One region of the Massilia litorea genome, then DNA from elsewhere that is predicted to be linked to it. Evidence: predicted binding sites of a transcription regulator. Region 1 holds the regulator's gene; each other region holds the start of a gene.
What was found. The regulator LexA, encoded in region 1, represses DNA repair genes until DNA is damaged. The targets are predictions, from matches to a motif close to ACTGTATNNNNATACAGT.

Region 1 (6,148 bases):
CCGTTTTCCTGGACGAAGTCCTTCAGGGTGTCGACGTCTTTGTAATCGACCTGTTCCACGTTTGCAGCGGTGAAGCGGCAGAACTTCTTGCGCTTGAACAGCGGGTTCTGCTGTTTGCGCTTGAGTTTTTCTTTGGCCTTGTTTTTGTCGAACTTTTTACCGAATGCCATTTGAGGCTCCTGTATCTAAAAGGTGGCCGCTAGTCTTAAGCGGCGGCACTAAAATCAATGATGTGAAACACCAGGGCTTTACTGTTGCGATTCTTCCTGGCCAAAAATCCCGTAAACTGGTGTGCGGCGCCCAGTTCTGCGCTGGCGAAGCGGCCCGAAATTTCTCCCGCGGCGAACGCGGCAATTTCGAACTCGACCAGCCTGTCCACCCCTGCCTCGACCTGCTGCGAACTGTGCATCAGGATTGCCGAGACGACCGGCACGCCGGCGGGGGTATAGCGCAGTACGTCGCGTTCAGCAATCGTCGCGACGACTTGTAACTGGTTCACTGCGAGTTCACGATTCCTGGCAAGAAAAATTTAGGCAGCAGCTGGGGCCGGGGCTGCAGCGGCCGCTGGGGCTTCTGCGCGGTGGCTCTTGGCTGCGTCTTCGCGCTGGACCGACTTCATCATTGGCGATGGAGCGGTTTCAGCTTTCTTCATCTTCACGGTCAGGTGACGCAGCACGGCATCATTGAACTTGAATGCGGTTTCCAGCTCGACCAGGGTCTCGTTGTCGCACTCGATGTTCATGCAGATGTAGTGTGCCTTCGGCAGCTTCTGGATCTGGTAAGCCATCTGACGACGGCCCCAGTCTTCGACGCGATGGATGTTACCGCCGCGTGCGGTGACGCTGGCCTTGTAACGCTCGATCATCGCCGGGACTTGCTCGCTTTGGTCCGGGTGGACGATAAAAACGATTTCATAATGACGCATGCAACACTCCTTGAGGACGTTTAAACAAATGCCCACCTCGGCGTCAAGACGAGTGTGGGAAGGGAAAGCCGGCAATTATAACGCGGATGGCATGAAGGCGCAATCTCCCGCCGGCGTCGCCCCGGCGCGACACCTTGCTCGACAGGAAATGTTAAAAAATGAGGATTTCCCTTGCATTCGCCGAAATACTGTACAAAAATACAGTCTGAATCATTAACCTGTGGCAGATCCATGCTCAAGCTCACTGCAAGGCAACAACAGATCCTTGAACTGATCAAGGAAGCGATCGACAACACCGGCTTCCCGCCGACCCGTGCCGAGATCGCGAAAGAATTGGGCTTCAAATCGGCCAACGCCGCTGAAGAACACCTGCAGGCCCTGGCCCGCAAAGGCGCGATCGAGATCGTCTCGGGCACCTCGCGCGGCATTCGCCTGATCGGCGCTTCCCTGCCCGATCCGCTGCCGACCGTACCAGCCGCCCTGCTGATGTCGCTGCCGCTGGTCGGCCGCGTCGCCGCGGGCTCGCCGATCCTGGCACAGGAACACGTCGAAGCCACCTACAACGTCGACCCCGCCATGTTCGGCGCGCGCCCCGATTTCCTGCTGAAGGTGCGCGGCTGGTCGATGCGCGACGCCGGCATCATGGATGGCGACTTCCTCGCCGTCAAAAAGATCGACAGCGCCAAGAACGGCCAGATCGTCGTGGCCCGCATCGGCGAAGACGTCACCGTCAAGCGCTACCGCAAGACCGGCGAGACCATCGAACTGCTGCCGGAAAATCCGGACTTCAAGGTCATCCGCGTGGAGCCGGGCGACGATTTCGCGCTCGAGGGCCTGGCGGTGGGATTGATGCGCAGCTGGCATTAAGCGCGGCTGGGTATGAAAAAAGCCGCTGGCGCGGCTTTTTTAACGTCGGCGTTATTTGTTGGCCTGGCTATAGTTGTGCTTTCGCGCCTCGATGTCGCGCGCGCGCTCGGCCGAAGGACCGCCCTCGATGATGGCGTTGTGCTCCTTCACATAGGCCCCTGTCGCGCTACGCCAGGCTGCGACATCGGCCAGCACCAGCTTGGCCGCGACTTTCGCCTCTTCCGACAGGTTCTCCTGCACCTGGGTAAGATGGGTTTGAGCGCGCTCCGTCTCGGCGGCATTCATCAGCTTCACGATGTCTGCCGGAATGCGCTTTACCAGCGGCGAGGCTGCATTCAGGTTTTCCACGAAACCGTTGTAGCAGCTCTGCCAGCTTGCAATGGCTGCCGATACGCGATCGATCTCGTCGCTCTGCTTCGATATCGCGGGAATGCGCGGTGCGGGACAAGCATATTTCCCGGTTTTCAAGTCGCTACCGTCGTAGCCGCTTAACCAATAATCGATGTCGGCCCGCCGTTCCGTGCGCTGTTGCATGACGACGAGCGAGCTGGCCGCCACCGCATTGCCTTTCGCAGCGGCTTTACGGAACCATGCCTGGGCCTTGGCCTCATCCACGACGCCGGCTTCGCCGTACCAGTACATCTGGCCCAGGTGTTGCTGTGCATCGGCATTGCCGGCATTTGCCAGCCTGGTGTACAAGGTCAGGGCTTCCGTATAGCGCTTCTGCTCGAACAGCGTGTTGGCGGAAGCGAGATCGTTGGCGGCAGCAGCGGGAAGGCTGACAAACAGGAAGGCAGCGTACAGAAGTTTTTTCATGGCGGTAACGAAATGAGCAGGGCCCATCATACTGCGAGAAGGGCCGCCACTCAAAGGATCACTTGCCGGTCGTGATGCGCGTGTTCGTGCTTCCATGCAAACGCATCTCGTTGTCGCGCACGTTCCGAATCGTGTCCAGTTCCAGCTGACGCTTGCGCCGCAGGTTCTCCTCTTTCACGAATGCCTGGGTCGACTTCTCCCAGGCGTCGCGCTGGGCTAACGTCGCGTCGGCTTGTGTTTGGGCATCGAGGATGATCTTGCGGTAGGTCGGCTCGATATGGGCACGCACGCGCTCGAACTCCGCGGGGCTCATCATGTCGAGGACGTCTTGCGGGATCACTTTGCCCGGTGGCATCGCGGAATTGAAGTTACTGACGAAGCCGTTGTAGCAGGTCTGCCATGTTGCAACAGCTGCGCGGGTGGCCTCGATCTCCTCATTGGTCTTCGACAGGACGGGAATCGCCGGCGCTGGGCAGGCGAATTTTCCCGAGCGTAGCTCTTCACCACGATATTCGCTCATCCAGTAAGCGATTTCCTTCTCGCGGGTCTTGCGCCGTTCGAGGATAGCCAGCGATTCCTTTGCGTCGGGGACGCCTGCCGCCGCGGCTTTGCCGATCCATTCGCGGGCAGCGTTCAGATCTTGCGCCGTACCGTCGCCATACCAGTACATCTCGCCAAGGCGGAATTGGGCTTCGGAATTACCGGCGCGCGCGGCCTTGGTAAACAGCGGCAGGGCCTTCGCATAATCCTTGGCTGCCAGCAGGCGATTCGCGTCAGCGAGATCGTCTGCGCTTGCACTAAGGCACACGAAAAGTAAGGAGAGTACATAACGGCGCATGGAATCGTCCTGTCGGAAATATTGTAGGCCGATCATAAAACCGTAATGTTTTAAAGGCAACGCATTCTGCGTGCACATGCGTTGCATTTTTACATCATACGTCCAGTGCGACGCGGAAATCCTCCAGCAAATCGTCGGCATCCTCGATGCCCACCGATACCCGGATCAGCGACTCGGCAATGCCCATGCTGGCACGGCGCTCGGCACCCATCTCGAAGAAAATCGTGTGCGCGACCGGAATCACCAGCGTGCGCGTGTCGCCGAGGTTGCTTGCGGGGATCGCCAGGTTCAGGCGGTTCAGGTAATCGAAAGGATCGATATCCGCGCGCAGCTCGAAGCTGAGCAGCGATCCGGCGGCGCGGAACAGCTCGGTGCTGAGGCCGTGTTGCGGATGCGAGGGCAGGCCCGGATAGTGGACGGCCGAGACCCGTTCATCGGCTTCGAGCATCTGCGCCAGCGCCAGCGCATTCGCGCAGGTGCGCTCCATGCGCAAGGCCAGCGTTTCCGCGCCGACCGCGATGTGGTGCGCCGCTTCCGGCCCGAGGGCGGCGCCGAAATCGCGCAGGGCCTTCGCGCGCAGCTGGGCCATGCCCTGGGCCGCGGGCGGCTGCTTGCGGAAGTTGGCGGCGATATTCGGGAAGGCGCTCCAGTCGAACAGGCCGGTGTCGGTCAGCGCGCCGCCGAGCGCGATGCCATGGCCGGCGATCGACTTGGTCAGCGAATTGACGACCAGCCCCGCCCCCACCGCTTTCGGGCGGAACAAATACGGCGTGGTCATGGTGTTGTCGACCACGTACAGGATGCCGCGCGCACGGCACAGTTCGCCGATACGGGCCAGGTCCGCCACCTGGGTACGCGGATTCGCGATGGTCTCGACGAACACCAAGCGCGTATTTTCCTTCAGAACCGCCTCGACATTGGCCACATCGGTCGCGTCGACGAAATCGACCTCGACGCCCTGCCCCGCCACCGTCTGCCACAGGCTGTTGGTGTTCCCGAACAGGAAGCTCGATGAGACGATGTGGTCGCCTTCGCGCAGCAGCGCCTGGAACAGCGCGCCGATGGCCGCCATGCCTGTGCCGAAGCACAGCGACGACACCCCGTCTTCCATCTTCGTGATCTTGTCTTCCAGCGCGGACACCGTCGGGTTGCCCTGGCGACCGTAGCGGAAGCCCGGTTCCTTGCCCTGGAATACGGACGCTAGCTGGCGCGCATCGTTATAGCCGAATGCGACCGAGGTGTGGATGGGTTTGTGCAGTGAGCCCTGCTCGATCGCCTTGCGGCGGTCGTTGTGCAGGATCGTAGTCGTGAAACCGTAGTGTTTTTTTTCGCTCATGGCAGTGCAGGTGAATTATTCGGCGGGGACCGCTGGATTCAGGTTCAGCTGGGTACGCACCACGTCTTCCTGCGAGACACCCTTGCCGCCGTTATGGCGCGCAGTCTCCAGGTTGTCGAGGTAGGCCGGGGTCACGTCGCCGGTCACATAGACGCCGTCGAAGCACGAGGCCTCGAAATTGGTCAGCGCCGGATTCACGTCCGAGATCGACCGCTTCAGGGCATCGATATCCTGGTAGACCAGGCGGTCGGCGGTGATCTCCTCGCACACTTCCTCGACGGTGCGGCCGTAGGCGATCAGCTCGTCGCGGGTCGGCATGTCGATGCCATAGACGTTCGGGAACAGCACCGGCGGCGCGGCCGAAGCGAAGAACACTTTGCGGGCGCCCGCTTCGCGCGCCATCTGCACGATCTCGCGGCTGGTGGTGCCGCGCACGATCGAATCGTCGACCAGCAGCACGTTCTTGCCCTTGAACTCGGAGCCGATGGCGTTCAGTTTCTGGCGCACGGATTTCTTGCGCATCCCTTGCCCAGGCATGATGAAGGTACGGCCGATGTAGCGGTTTTTAATGAAACCTTCGCGGTATTCGACGCCGAGCTTCAGGGCCAGCTGGATCGCCGCCGGACGCGAGGAATCGGGAATCGGCATCACGACGTCGATGTCCTCGACCGGGATCTCCTTGCGGATCTTGTCGGCCAGGTATTCGCCCATCTTCAGGCGGGTGGCGTAGACCGAGGCGCCGTCGATCACCGAATCCGGACGTGCCAGGTAGACGTATTCGAAGGCGCAGGGATTGAGCGACGGGTTTTCGGCGCACTGGCGCTCGTGCAACACGCCATCCTCGCCGATGAACACGGCTTCACCCGGGGCGATGTCGCGCACGAAGCGGAAACCGATGCCCTCCAAGGCCACCGATTCGCTGGCAACCATGTATTCGGTGCCGTTCTCGCCCTCGTTCATGCCCAGGCACAGCGGACGGATGCCGTAGGGGTCGCGGAAGGCGAGCATGCCGTGGCCGGCGATCTGGGCCACGACGGCATAAGCGCCGCGCACGCGGCGGTGCACAACCCCCACCGCCTTGAACACGGCTTCGGCGTCGAGCGAATAGCCGTTGGCCGCTTCCTGGATCTCGTGGGCCAGCACGTTGAGCAGCACTTCCGAGTCGGAATTGGTATTGATGTGGCGGCGGTCGTTGCGGAACAGCGCCTCCTTCAGCTCGGCCTGGTTGGTCAGGTTGCCGTTGTGGGCCAGGGTGATGCCGAAGGGCGCGTTCACGTAGAAGGGCTGCGCTTCTTCCTCGCTCGACGAGCCGGCGGTCGGGTAGCGGCAGTGGCCGATACCGGTATTGCCCTGCAGCGAACGCATG
Region 2 (6,148 bases), 110 kb from region 1:
GCTGCCGTTGCCGACGAACGAACGATTCGACACCACGGTCGGTTCCATCGTCATCCAGCCGCCGTCGATATGTTCGTCACCGAGCATCACGGCGTCGGCGATGAAGGTCTCGTCGCCCAGTGTCAGCATGTCCGGAACCACGCCCAGCGCGGTAGAGATCTCGGCATCGCGTCCGACCTTGGCGCCCAGCAGGCGGTACCAGAAGGGCGCATACACCGTGGCGTAGATGCCGTGAAGGACGTTCAGGCTCGACTCCTGGATGTGGCTGACCAGCCACTTCTTGCAGTAGGCGTTCGAGTGAACGGCGAAGCGGCCCGGCTGGATGCGCGGCAGGAAGCCCCAGCGGATTGCAGCCGACACCAGCACGGTCATCAAAATCAGCACCGCGCTGGCCGGCAGGGCCAGCACGAAATAGCGCACCAGCTGCGCCTGGATTGAATTCGCCGGCAGCCAGGCCAGGGTCCCGCGCTCGTCGAACCAGTCGATCAGCACGAAGCTCGGGAACACCGGCATGAAGAACAGCGTCGCCACCAGCAGGATGCCGAATATGAAGAACAGCGCTTCTCCGGCCAGGCGCAGCCGGCTCGTGTGCTGACGCGGCGGCAGCGCCGATGGGTCGAAGGCGCCGGCGTCGCGTGCGGGCGAGCCGTTCCAGACGCGGTTCGCGGGCACCACCGCCCCGTCCTGCAGCGCCGACTGGCCCTCGAGGTGGCCGCGCCGCTCCACGCGCGTGTTTCCCTCCAGGAGGGCGTACGACGAGACGAAGGCGTCGTCCTCGAGCACGACAGTGCCCAGCAGCAGGCGGCCGCGCTCGACGCGCGCGTTCTCGACATTGACGGCATTGCCGATGCTGACATTGTCGCCGACATGCAGCAGTTCCGGCACGCGTACCATCATCGAGCCGATCACGGCGTCGCGGCCGATCTTCGCGCCCAGCAGGCGCAGCCACCATGTATACAGTGAGGACCCGGCCAGCAGGTAAGTCGGCGCCGCCTCGATCAGGCGGTCGCCCAGCCACCAGCGGAAGTAGGTCCTGCCCCACAGCGGATACGAACCCGGCTTGAGGCGGCCGGCAACCAGCCATTTGCCGCCGATCGCAAACGCGAACTCCATGATCGTCGCCAGGAGGAACACGCCGATCGCCGCCGCGATCGCGCGCGGGATCCTGTCGCCCGCGTCGCCGGTCATGTAGTGGTAAGTGAAGAAGGGCGCCAGCCACTGCGCCATCCGCAGCGTCACGAGCACCGGCACGGTCGCCAGCTGGGCCAGGCCGCACAGCCAGCGGCGCGCCGCCGGCGGCGGGGCCCAGTCGGGTTCCTCCGCCGCCGTTCCCGCGCCCTGATCGAGGCTCGACGCGATCGCGCCAATCCGGCGCTGCTCGTAGATGTCGCGCACCGTCAGGTGGGCAAAGCGCGGGTCCCGGCGCAGGGCGGTTGCCAGGCGTGCGGCAAAAAAGGAGTGGCCGCCCAGGTCGGAGAAGAAGTCCTGCTCGCGCCGGATCGCCTGGCCCGGGAACAGCTGGGCCAGGGCCGCGAACAAGGCTTGCTCTCCCGGTGTTTCCGGCGTGTCCGATCCGGCCGGGTCGCCCGGCAGCGGCGTGCTCAGGGCCATGGCCTTGAGGGCCTTGCGGTCGATTTTGCCCGAGGTCAGGCGCGGCATGACAGCCAGGACTTCGAATTGGCTCGGCACCATATACGGCGGCAGGCGGCCGGACAGTGCCTTGCGCAGCGTGGCGGACGCCAGCTGCTCGCCGGTCGCCCCCTGGGCCGGCACCAGATAGGCGACGAGGTGGTCGATGCCCTCGTCCTTGCGCAGCAATACGGCGGTCGTGCCGACGCCTTCCTGCTGGGCCAGCACGGCTTCGATCTCGCCCAGTTCGACGCGAAAACCGCGGATCTTGACCTGGTCGTCGGTACGGCCCAGGCATACCACCTGGCCGTCCGGCTCGATGCGCGCCAGGTCGCCGGTGCGGTACAGGCGATCGTCGTGGCTGCCGGAGGCCCATGGGTTGGGCAGGAATTTTTCGGCAGTGAGGTCGGGGCGCCCCAGGTAGCCTGCGGACAGGCCGGGACCGGTGATGCACAGTTCCCCGGTTTCGCCGCGCGGCAGGATCCGCAGGCCCTTGTCGGTCTCGGTCGAGATCACCAGCAGGCCGTAGTTCGGCAGCGGTTCGCCGATGGTGATCGAGCGCCCCGGTTCCATGCGCGCCAGGCTGGCCGAGACCGTCGCTTCGGTCGGGCCATAGGTATTGAACATGATGCGGCCGGGCTTCGAGAAACGCTCCACCACCGCTTCCGGGCACATCTCGCCGCCCAGGTTAATGATGCGCAGGCCGGGCACGTCGTCGGCGAACAGGGACAGCAAGGTCGGCACCGCATGCAGCACGGTGACGCCGTTTTCCGCCAGCAGGCGCGGTAGCGCTTCCGGATCGCCTGCGGTTTCCTTGGGCCCGAGCCAGAGCGTGGCGCCGGCCAGGTAGGAAATCCAGATCTCTTCGAAGGACATGTCGAAGGCGACCGAGAAGCCCTGGTAGACGCAGTCGTCGGCACGCACGCCCAGCACTTCGTTCTCGCTGCGCAGAAAGTGGCAGATGCTGCGCTGGTCGATCAGGATGCCTTTCGGCTTGCCCGTCGAGCCCGACGTGTAGATCACATAGGCCGGGGCGCTTCCCGGGACCACGCCGCGGCGCTTCAACACGTATCCGTCCGCTGCGGGCAGCAACAGGTCCTCGGCCATGTGGATGGCTTGGGAATCACAGCCGAGGCCGCTGCCGGCCCGCTCGCGCATCTGTTCGCTCGTAACCAGCGCCGGCGAACCGGCATCAAGCATGCATACCAGCAGGCGCTCGGCCGGCGTGTCTTCGTCGACCGGTAGCCAGGCGGCCCCGGTTTTGGCGATTGCGGCCTGCATGATCAACAGTTCGATCCCTCGCGGCATCCACAGGCCGACGATATCGCCCGGCCCGATGCCTGAGTCGATCAGGCGCGACGCGGCCAGGCTGGCCTGCTCGTCGAGTTCGCGGTAGCTGAGCCGGCGTGCGCCGGAGACGAAGGCCCACTGGTGCGGCGCGCGCCGCGCGCTGGCTTCCAGCAGGTCAGCCAGGATTTCGTTGCGCAGCAACTCGGGCTGGTGGGGGCCGTACAGGACGTCGGGGTGCCGCGTTGCGGGTATGGGGTTGTTCATCGAGGCCAGATAGGGCTGAAGTTGGATTTAAGCAAGGCCGTTGTACGCAAAAATCCGGAGCGCCACGCCGCTTGCAGGGGCGCTTGCCTTGAATGGCCCGCCGAGGAATCACTCAAGTCATGACCAAACCGAACTTCCTGACGAGGAAGACGGTGACGAGCCCACGCCAGGGAGCGCCAGCGCGGAGACTGCGACAACCTTGCCGGCCGCGCGCAGCACCGCACGCTTGTCCATCTCCTTCCCCTTCTTCCCTTGTTCGTAAGGCCACTTGATGGCAAAGAACATGCCCGTGCATGGCACGATGACCTTGAACGTACCGGCGACGATAGGGAACCAATCCATGATGTGAGCCTGATGCAGATGAGAGAAGAGAACCTCGGCGACTGCCATGCAAGGTGGCGTCGCCGCAGGTGCTGATCATTTTACTCAAAAGCAATCGCCGTGCATTGGGGCAAAATGTCCCAGTTGAACACCGTGCAAGGACCTTTTAGTATTCGCACGGAAATTATTGCCAAGTTGACCTCGTCGGTTATACTGTGTTTTTATACAGTAGTTTGTGAACTCACAAGAATCCGACTTGCCGATGTCATCTGCGCCGCCCGCTCATCTACCCGACTACGCCGAGCTGTTTTGCCTGTCGAATTTCAGCTTCCTGCAAGGCGCCTCGCACGCCGAGGAACTGGTGGAGCGGGCTGTGCGCCTTGGCTATGCGGCGCTGGCGCTGACCGACGAATGTTCGCTGGCCGGCGTGGTGCGGGCGCATGCCGAAGCGAAGAAGGCGGGCATGCCCTTCATCGTCGGCGCCCATTTTCACCTGCGCCACCCAGGGGGCGACCCGGCCCTGTCGCTGATCCTGCTGGCGCAGAACCGCAACGGTTACGGCAACCTGTCCGAGTTCATCACGCTGGGACGTACGCGCAGCGAGAAGGGGACCTATTTCCTCACGCCCGACGACATCGCCGATCCGCCACCGGAATTCGCGCACCTGAAAGGCATGCCGGACTGCCTGGCGATCCTGCTGCCGCACTATCCCGGCCACGAGCCCAAGGACGTCGACCGCCTGCACGGGCAGGCCGCGTGGGTGGCAAAACACTTCCCGAATCGCGCCTGGCTCGGCCTGGTGCTGCTGCACCGCGCCTTCGACGATGCGCACCGGGTCACGATCGAGGAAGTCGGCTGGCAGCACCGGTTGCCGATCGTGGCGCTGGGCCACGTCGTCATGCACGTCCGTTCACGCAAGCCGCTGCAGGACACGCTCACCGCCACGCGCCTGAACAAGCCCGTGGCCGAATGCGGCTATGGCCTGGCGCAGAACGCCGAGCAGCACCTGCGCGCGCGCCTGCGCCTGGCGAACATCTATTCGCGCGAAGCGCTCGATGAGACACTGCGTATCGCTTCCCTGTGTAGCTTCTCGCTCGACGAACTGCGCTACGAATACCCGAACGAAGTGGTGCCGAAAGGGCACACGGCATCGAGCTTCCTGCGCGCCGAAACCTATATCGGTGCCCACCGGCGTTTCAGGGAAGGGATCCCGGCCAGGGTGCAGGCCCAGATCGAGCACGAGCTGGGTTTGATCGGCGAGATGGGCTACGAACACTACTTCCTCACCGTCTACGACATCGTCCACTTCGCGCGCTCGAACAACATCCTGTGCCAGGGGCGCGGCTCGGCCGCCAATTCGGCCGTCTGCTACTGCCTCGGCATCACCGAGGTCGATCCGGCGCGCGCGAATCTCTTATTTGAAAGGTTCATTTCGAAGGAGCGTAACGAGCCGCCGGATATCGACGTCGACTTCGAGCACCAGCGCCGCGAGGAGGTGATCCAGTACATCTACAACAAGTACGGACGCACCCGCGCCGCGCTGGCGGCGGTCGTGATCAGCTACCGCCCGAAAAGCGCGCTGCGCGACAGCGGCCGCGCGCTCGGGGTCGATCTCGGCATCATCGAAAAGGTCTGTAAAAGCCACCGCTGGTTCGACAACAAGGCCGACCTGCTGAATCGCCTGGCCGAATCCGGCCTCGATCCGGAAGCGCCGCTGTCGCGCCAGTGGGCGACCCTGGCCACGCAGTTGCTGAACTTCCCGCGCCACCTGTCGCAGCACCCGGGCGGCTTCGTCATCGCGCAGGGCAAGCTCTCCCGGCTGGTGCCGATCGAGAACGCGGCCATGGCCGACCGCAGCGTCATCCAGTGGGACAAGAACGACCTCGAGGAACTCGGCCTGATGAAGGTCGACGTGCTGGCGCTCGGCATGCTGTCGATGCTGCGGCGGGCGCTGGAACTGGTCAGCCTGCGCCACGGGAACCTGTTCGAGATGCAGGACATCCCGCCCGACGACAAGGCGACTTACGACATGATCTGCGCGGCCGACACGGTCGGCGTCTTCCAGATCGAATCGCGCGCGCAAATGAGCATGCTGCCGCGCATGAAGCCGCGCGTTTTTTATGACCTCGTGATCGAGGTGGCGGTGGTGCGGCCCGGCCCGATCCAGGGCGGCATGGTGCACCCGTATCTGCGCCGGCGCCAGGGCCTGGAACCGGTGCGCTATCCGAGCGAGGAGATGAAGCTCGCGCTCGGGCGCACGCTGGGCGTGCCGATCTTCCAGGAGCAGGTGATGCAGGTCGCGATCCTCGGCGCCGGCTTCTCGCCCGGCGAAGCGGACCAGCTGCGGCGCGCGATGGCGGCCTGGAAGCGAAAGGGCGGCCTCGAACAGTATTACGACCGCATCGTGCGCGGCATGCTCGAACGCGGCTACGAGCTCGAATTCGCCGAAGCGATTTTCAGCCAGATCCAGGGCTTCGGCGAATACGGCTTTCCCGAGTCGCACGCGGCCAGTTTTGCCTTGCTCGCCTACGCCAGCTCCTGGCTGAAATGCCATGAGCCGGCGGCGTTTTTATGCGCGCTCCTGAACAGCCAGCCGATGGGTTTTTACTCGCCCTCGCAGCTGGTGCAGGACGCCCAGCGTCAC
Region 3 (6,148 bases), 580 kb from region 1:
CCATGGCCGCCCATCGAGTGGCCGAAGATGCCGCAGCGTTCGGCGTCGGCGCCGAATTCGCGCAGCACCAGTTCGCGCAGCTCGAGGATGTAGCTGTACATGCGGTAGTGGCGCGACCACGGCTCCTCGGTCGCGTCGACGTAGAAGCCGGCCCCTACGCCGAAGTCCCAGCTGTCGGTCTCGCCCGGCACGCCGGCGCCGCGCGGGCTGGTATCGGGCGCGACCACGATCAGGCCTTCCTCGGCGGCGACGCGCTGGAAGCCGCCCTTGATCGCGAAGGTCTCTTCGGTGCAGGTCAGGCCGGCGAGGTAGAACAGCACCGGCAGGTGTTTTCCTTCGGCGCCCGGCGGCAGGTAGACCGAGAACCGCATCGGCAGGCCGATGGCGCTTGATTCGTGCTGGTAGAAACGCTGGACGCCGCCGAACGAGGCGTGTTCGCTGAGGAGAGTAAGCATGGAAGGCTCCGGATGATCGATACCGCAAGTATGCCAGTTCGGCAAACCGGGCGCATCGCGTTGGCGCGCCTGACAAAATCGCCATGGCCGCGTTGCAGCGCCTCGCCGTACCCTCGTACTGTCTTCGGGGCCGCGCCTTGCCCTGACGGTTTTGTCAGGCGCTCCTACACGAAGCCGAGCGCTCCCAATAATGCACCGGCCCCCAGCACCCACAGCAGGTGCAGTTTCGTGCGCCAGATGACGAGGCAGCTGGACAGCGTCAGCAGCCAGAGCGGCCAGTGGTAGCCGCTGCCGCCCGCCGAACTGGCCAGGATCCAGCTGGTGGACAGCAGCAGGGCGATCACGACCGGCGCCATGCCCTGCTTGAAGGCGCGCACCGGGCGCAGCTCGCGGTTGCGGTGCCCCCATTGCGCGACCTGGTAAGTGAAGATGGTCGAGGGCAGCAGGATCCCGATCATGGTCGTCGCCACGCCGAGAAAGGCGGCGCTGGTGCTGCCGGCGTTCATGCCGACATTCCAGCCCATCAGGGCCACGAACAGCACATTCGGGCCCGGCGCGGCCTGGGCCAGCGCGATCGAATCGTTGAACTGGGCCTGGCTCAGCCAGCCATGCTGCTCGACCAGGAAGCGGTGCATCTCAGAAGTGGTCGAGATCGCACCGCCGAGCGACATCAGGGACAACAGCATGTAGTGGGCGAACAGGTTCAGCCAGTCATGCCAGGCGAGAGTGATGTGGATGGCGCCGTTCATCGCAGGTTCCTGTAAGCCAGCACGCAGCCGAGGCCGCCAAGGGCAAGCAGCACATAAGCCAGGGGAAATTTCAGCAGGGCGACGAGCACGAAGCCGATGGCGCCGATCGCCACGCACCACTGCAGGGGCACCGGATTGCGCTTGAGCGCCACCGACATCTTGAGGCCGGTCGCCGCGATCAGGCCGGCCGAGACCGCCGCCATGCCGCGCAGGGCGCCGGCCACCTGGGCGTTGCCGGCAAAGCGCGCGTGCAGGATCGCCAGCAGCAGGATCAGCACCAGCGGTACGGCCAGCATGCCGGCCAGCGCCGTCAGCGCGCCGCGCAGGCCGAAATAGCGGGCGCCGATCATCATCGACAGGTTGACGACGTTCGGCCCGGGCATGATCTGCGCGACCGCCCAGTCCTCGATGAACTCTTCGTTGCTCAGCCAGCGTTTGCGCTCGACGAGCTCGCGCTGGACGACCGCCAGCACGCCGCCGAAGCCTTGCAGGGCCAGGACGGTAAAGGCGACGAACAGGTCGAGCAGGGATTCGGGACGCGGGTGTTCGAAAGCGGAGGGCGGTGAAGTCATCCCGCGATTATCGCGCCCAGCCGGCTTTCTGTCACGCAAGCGCCCGGAATCAGCCTGTCCTCGGCTCAGCCGCCGCCGATCCCCCGCATGACGCGTCCGCTGCCGCCGCATTGCGGGCACTGCTTGCCGTCGGCCAGTTTGCCGCTGCCGGAGCAGGCTTCGCAGACGTCTTCGCCGGCGCCGGGCGTGCCCGGGGTGGCTTCGTCGCCAGGGTTCAGGTCGGGTTCGGGAGTCGTTGCCATGGGTGCCTCGCAAGTGGGTGGAGAACACGGCCATTCTAGGACGATCCCGGTACCGGTGGCGCTCCCTTGAGAAAGTCGTACGCTCAACTTTTTACACTTTTCGATAGGAAGTTGACATTGACATTCTTTTGTATTGATGAATACTCGTTAGGAAACTTCAACCTGTGAGGCGAGGTCACTATGGAGCAATCCCCAAGCGAGCAAACGGATATATCGGCAGTCATAGACGAATCCCGGACCGACGCGCGCCAGCGCCGCATCGTCGATGCCGGCATTGCGGTCCAGGACAGCAGCAATACCATGTCCGCATTCGAATACCTGCGCACACGCGATATCGACGTCCACGTCATCGAGCGGGTACTGCTGGAGCCGCACCGGCGCCGCTCCCGCTCCTGAAAGTTTCCCACAATACTGTCTTTTTGATGTCAAAGGTGCATGTTTGTTGCGCCTGGTGACCGGCATTTATACACATAAGTTGCATTTTTTTATCTTCACCGATCTTCACGGTGGTCCTGCGCATGATCTCGCAAGTCATTGATTTTTCGTGAATTCGGTGCTGCCCGCCGAACGGGCAAATTGTTGAAACCCGCATGCGGACGGGTTTTCCGCCTGTCAAGCCCCTTCTTTTCCACAAAGTTATTCACAGACTTTGTGGATATCCGGAAAAGTTCTTTGGTTACGGCTACTTAGCAGAAAAGGATCGCGTAACACGCGAGCTTCGCGCAACGCTCGTGCACGCTTTTTACAACATCGCATCGGGCAGCAAGTGCAAAATGCACTTGCGAAGCGCTACTGGACAAATGTACAGTTGCGTTGTCTTCACCTTGTCAGTTTTCCATGTCCGCTGCCGCCGCCGTCGCTGTGCCCGCTCACTCGTCCGATCCTTTGGCTGCATCCGTGCCGGCCGCTTTACCCCCTGTCGACGATCCTTTCGCCAGCCTCAATCCCGCGCAGCGCCTGGCGGTCGAGCACGACATCGGCGCAGCGGCCAGCCGGCCTTTGCTGGTCGTGGCCGGCGCCGGTTCGGGCAAGACGAATACCCTTGCGCACCGGGTGGCGCGCCTGATCATGGCCGGCGCCGATCCGCAGCGGATCCTGCTGCTGACCTTTTCGCGGCGCGCCGCCAACGAGATGACCCAGCGCGCCGGCAATGTACTGCAGAGGATCATGGGAGGCAGTGCGGGCGGCGTCGCGACGCTGCCCTGGGCCGGCACCTTCCACAGCATCGGTGCGCGCCTGCTGCGCGAATTTTCCGGGCGCATCGGCCTGGACGAATCGTTCACGATCCACGACCGCGGCGACTCCGAAGACCTGATGGGCCTGGTACGCCACGAGATCGGGCTGACCCAGACCGCCAAGCGTTTTCCCCTGAAAGGGACCTGTCTGTCGATCTATTCGCGGGTCGTGAATTCGCGCGAACCGCTCGACCTGGTTCTGCAGAGCACCTTCCCTTGGTGCTGCGAGTGGGAAGCGGAGCTGAAACGCCTGTTCGGCGCCTATGTCGACGCCAAGCAGGAGCAGAATGTGCTCGACTACGACGATCTGCTGCTGTTCTGGGCCGAGATGGCCTCGGACCCCGAACTCGGGCCCGAGATCGGTTCCCTGTTCGACCACGTGCTGGTCGACGAATACCAGGACACCAACCGCCTGCAGGCCGCCATCATCACCGGCATGAAGCCGGGCGGGGAGGGCGTGATGGTGGTCGGCGACGATGCCCAGTCGATCTATTCCTTCCGCGGCGCCACGGTGCGCAACATCCTCGACTTCCCGGGCCAGTTCTCGCAGCCGGCGCAGGTGATTACGCTCGACCGCAATTACCGCTCGACCCAGCCGATCCTCGACGCCTCGAACGCCGTGATCGCCGCCGCGCTCGAGCGCCACGCGAAAACGCTGTGGACGGACAAGGTCGCCAGCAGCCTGCCGCAGCTGGTCCTGATTCCCGACGAGGCCGAGCAGGCGCGCTGGGTCTGCAACCGCATCCTCGAACACCGCGAAGCGGGCATCAAGTTGACGACCCAGGCCGTGCTGTTCCGGGCGGCCAGCCATAGCGCGGCGCTGGAGCTCGAACTGATGCGCCGGAATATCCCGTTCGTGAAATTCGGCGGCCTGAAATTCCTGGAAGCCTCGCACATCAAGGACGTGCTGGCCGTGCTGCGCTTTGCCCAGAACCCGAACGGGCGCATGGCCGGCTTCCGGGTGCTGCAACTGATTCCGGGCATCGGCCCGGCCACGGCCACGCGCCTGCTGGACGCGATGGCCGCGGCGCCCGAAGCGCTGGACGCGGTCGAGGCCTTCACGCCGCCCTCGAAAAGCCAGGGCGACTGGCAGGATTTCGTTACCCTGTACCGGCGCCTGCGCACGCCGGGTTTGCGCTGGCCGGCCGACATCGAGCTGGTGCGCGACTGGTACTTGCCCCACCTCGAGCGCCTGCACGACGACGCGACAGTGCGCGCGGCCGACGTCGCCCAGCTGGCCCAGCTGGCGGGCGGCCACGGCACGCGCGAAAGTTTCCTGGCGGAGATCACGCTCGATCCGCCCGAGGCCACCAGCGACCGCGCCGGGCCGCCGCTGCTCGACGAAGATTATCTGATCCTGTCGACCATCCACTCGAGCAAGGGCCAGGAATGGAAGTCGGTGCACGTGCTGAATGTGGTGGACGGCTGCATTCCCTCCGATATGAGCACCGGAAGCGCCGAGGAAATCGAGGAGGAGCGGCGCCTGCTGTATGTCGCCATGACGCGCGCCAGGGAGCATCTGCACCTGGTGGTACCGAACCGTTTCTTCATCAAGCAGCAGTCGCAGATGGGCGATCGCCATGTGTATGCGGCGCGCACCCGCTTCGTGACGCCGGCCATGCTCAAGCATTTCGAGGAATGCGTCTGGATCACGGCGGACACGGCGAAATCGAACAAGCCGATGCCCGACAGTGTCCGGATGCTGGTGCGCGATCGTGCCCGCAGCGCGTGGAAGTGAGGAGGGGAAATGGCGCAGAGAATGTGTCTCAAGCTGACTTATCCCCCGTTGTAGGACTTTGTAGGAATTTGCTGATAACGGCCCTGTGCACGAAAGCACAGTGCGTGCAAGCCATTGATTTTAAAGGACACAATTTCTGCCTGTAGATTGGGCATTTTGTTGAAACCCGCATCAATACTGCGCTTGCGGCTTGTCAAGAGGCGCTTGTCCACACAGTTATCCACAATTCTTGTGGATATCAGCGCCGCCCTAATGAAATCAATGACTTAGCTGCAATTATTTGCGCTGCATCAGCTCAGCCATCGCTTCGAGCGCGTCCCGTGCAGTAAGCGAAATTGCAACACCCGGATGGCCGTCGAGCTGGGACGCGCGCGGATTGATGCGCACGATCGGCACGCCCTGCATCTGGCTCATGCGCCGCACAGAGGGAATGTCGATGCCGGCGCCGAGTTCGATCACGACCATTCCGCGCACCCTTGCGCGCCAGCGCCGCAGCCGTTCGAACTGCGCATCGGTCCGGTTCGCGATCCAGTCGCCGTCGTTGAACATCAGGATGTTGGGCCGGGCCAGCGCCCCGCAATGCGGACAGCGCGGCGGCGCCGAGCGCAGCCGGCAAGCCTGCGCGTCGACCAGCGGCATGAATGCGTCCGCCGTCCAGGTCGCGTTCGAGCAGGGCAGGGTGCATTGCAGGTGGTGGATCGAGCCGTGGCATTCGACGATGCGCGCCTCGTCGAAGCCGGCGCGCTGGAACTGGCCGTCGACATTGCTCGTGAAGACAAAGGCGCCGCCGGGCATATCGGCGGCCAACCTGCGCAGGATCGTGAACCCCGGGTGCGGCACCGTGTCCCGGTAGAGCTGCAGGCGATGCCCGTAGAAGCCCCAGGCAAGGGCAGGATCGTCGGCGAAGGATGCCGGATTGGCGATCTCGTGGAAGGCAATGTTTGATGCGCGCAAGGCCGGATAGGCTTGCCAGAAGCCGCTGTTGCCGCGAAAGTCGGGCAGGCCGGAATCGACGCCGATGCCGGCGCCGGCGCAGATCAGGAGCGAATGCGCTTCGCGCAGGAGTTGCGCGGCGTCGGCGAGGCCGGCGGCCTTGTCAGCGCCAGGGTTCGACAACACAGCCCCCGAGATCCACCGTTTCCAGCTTGACCGGCCCA

Region 2: LPB04_RS11810 (error-prone DNA polymerase) is a predicted target of LexA. The motif match lies at 3,717-3,734, and genes of this name have one in related genera.
Region 3: LPB04_RS15035 (ATP-dependent helicase) is a predicted target of LexA. The motif match lies at 2,810-2,827, and genes of this name have one in related genera.

What each region holds. Positions count from the first base shown of each region.
Region 1 is NZ_CP062941.1:2,756,950-2,763,097, reverse strand. Features, by position in the region: gene rpsR (30S ribosomal protein S18) at 1-170, opposite strand, end outside; gene priB (primosomal replication protein N) at 206-499, opposite strand; gene rpsF (30S ribosomal protein S6) at 530-925, opposite strand; gene lexA (transcriptional repressor LexA) at 1,157-1,792, shown strand; gene LPB04_RS12290 (SEL1-like repeat protein) at 1,844-2,638, opposite strand; gene LPB04_RS12285 (tetratricopeptide repeat protein) at 2,667-3,533, opposite strand; gene LPB04_RS12280 (cystathionine gamma-synthase family protein) at 3,541-4,782, opposite strand; gene purF (amidophosphoribosyltransferase) at 4,798-6,148, opposite strand, start outside.
Region 2 is NZ_CP062941.1:2,647,176-2,653,323, forward strand. Features, by position in the region: gene LPB04_RS11800 (Pls/PosA family non-ribosomal peptide synthetase) at 1-3,183, opposite strand, end outside; gene LPB04_RS11805 (hypothetical protein) at 3,301-3,573, opposite strand; gene LPB04_RS11810 (error-prone DNA polymerase) at 3,767-6,148, shown strand, end outside.
Region 3 is NZ_CP062941.1:3,334,261-3,340,408, forward strand. Features, by position in the region: gene fghA (S-formylglutathione hydrolase) at 1-455, opposite strand, end outside; gene LPB04_RS15015 (chromate transporter) at 620-1,204, opposite strand; gene LPB04_RS15020 (chromate transporter) at 1,201-1,776, opposite strand; gene LPB04_RS15025 (hypothetical protein) at 1,842-2,018, opposite strand; gene LPB04_RS15030 (hypothetical protein) at 2,199-2,414, shown strand; gene LPB04_RS15035 (ATP-dependent helicase) at 2,856-4,991, shown strand; gene LPB04_RS15040 (hypothetical protein) at 5,030-5,203, opposite strand; gene LPB04_RS15045 (SIR2 family NAD-dependent protein deacylase) at 5,268-6,148, opposite strand, start outside; gene LPB04_RS15050 (hypothetical protein) at 6,088-6,148, opposite strand, start outside.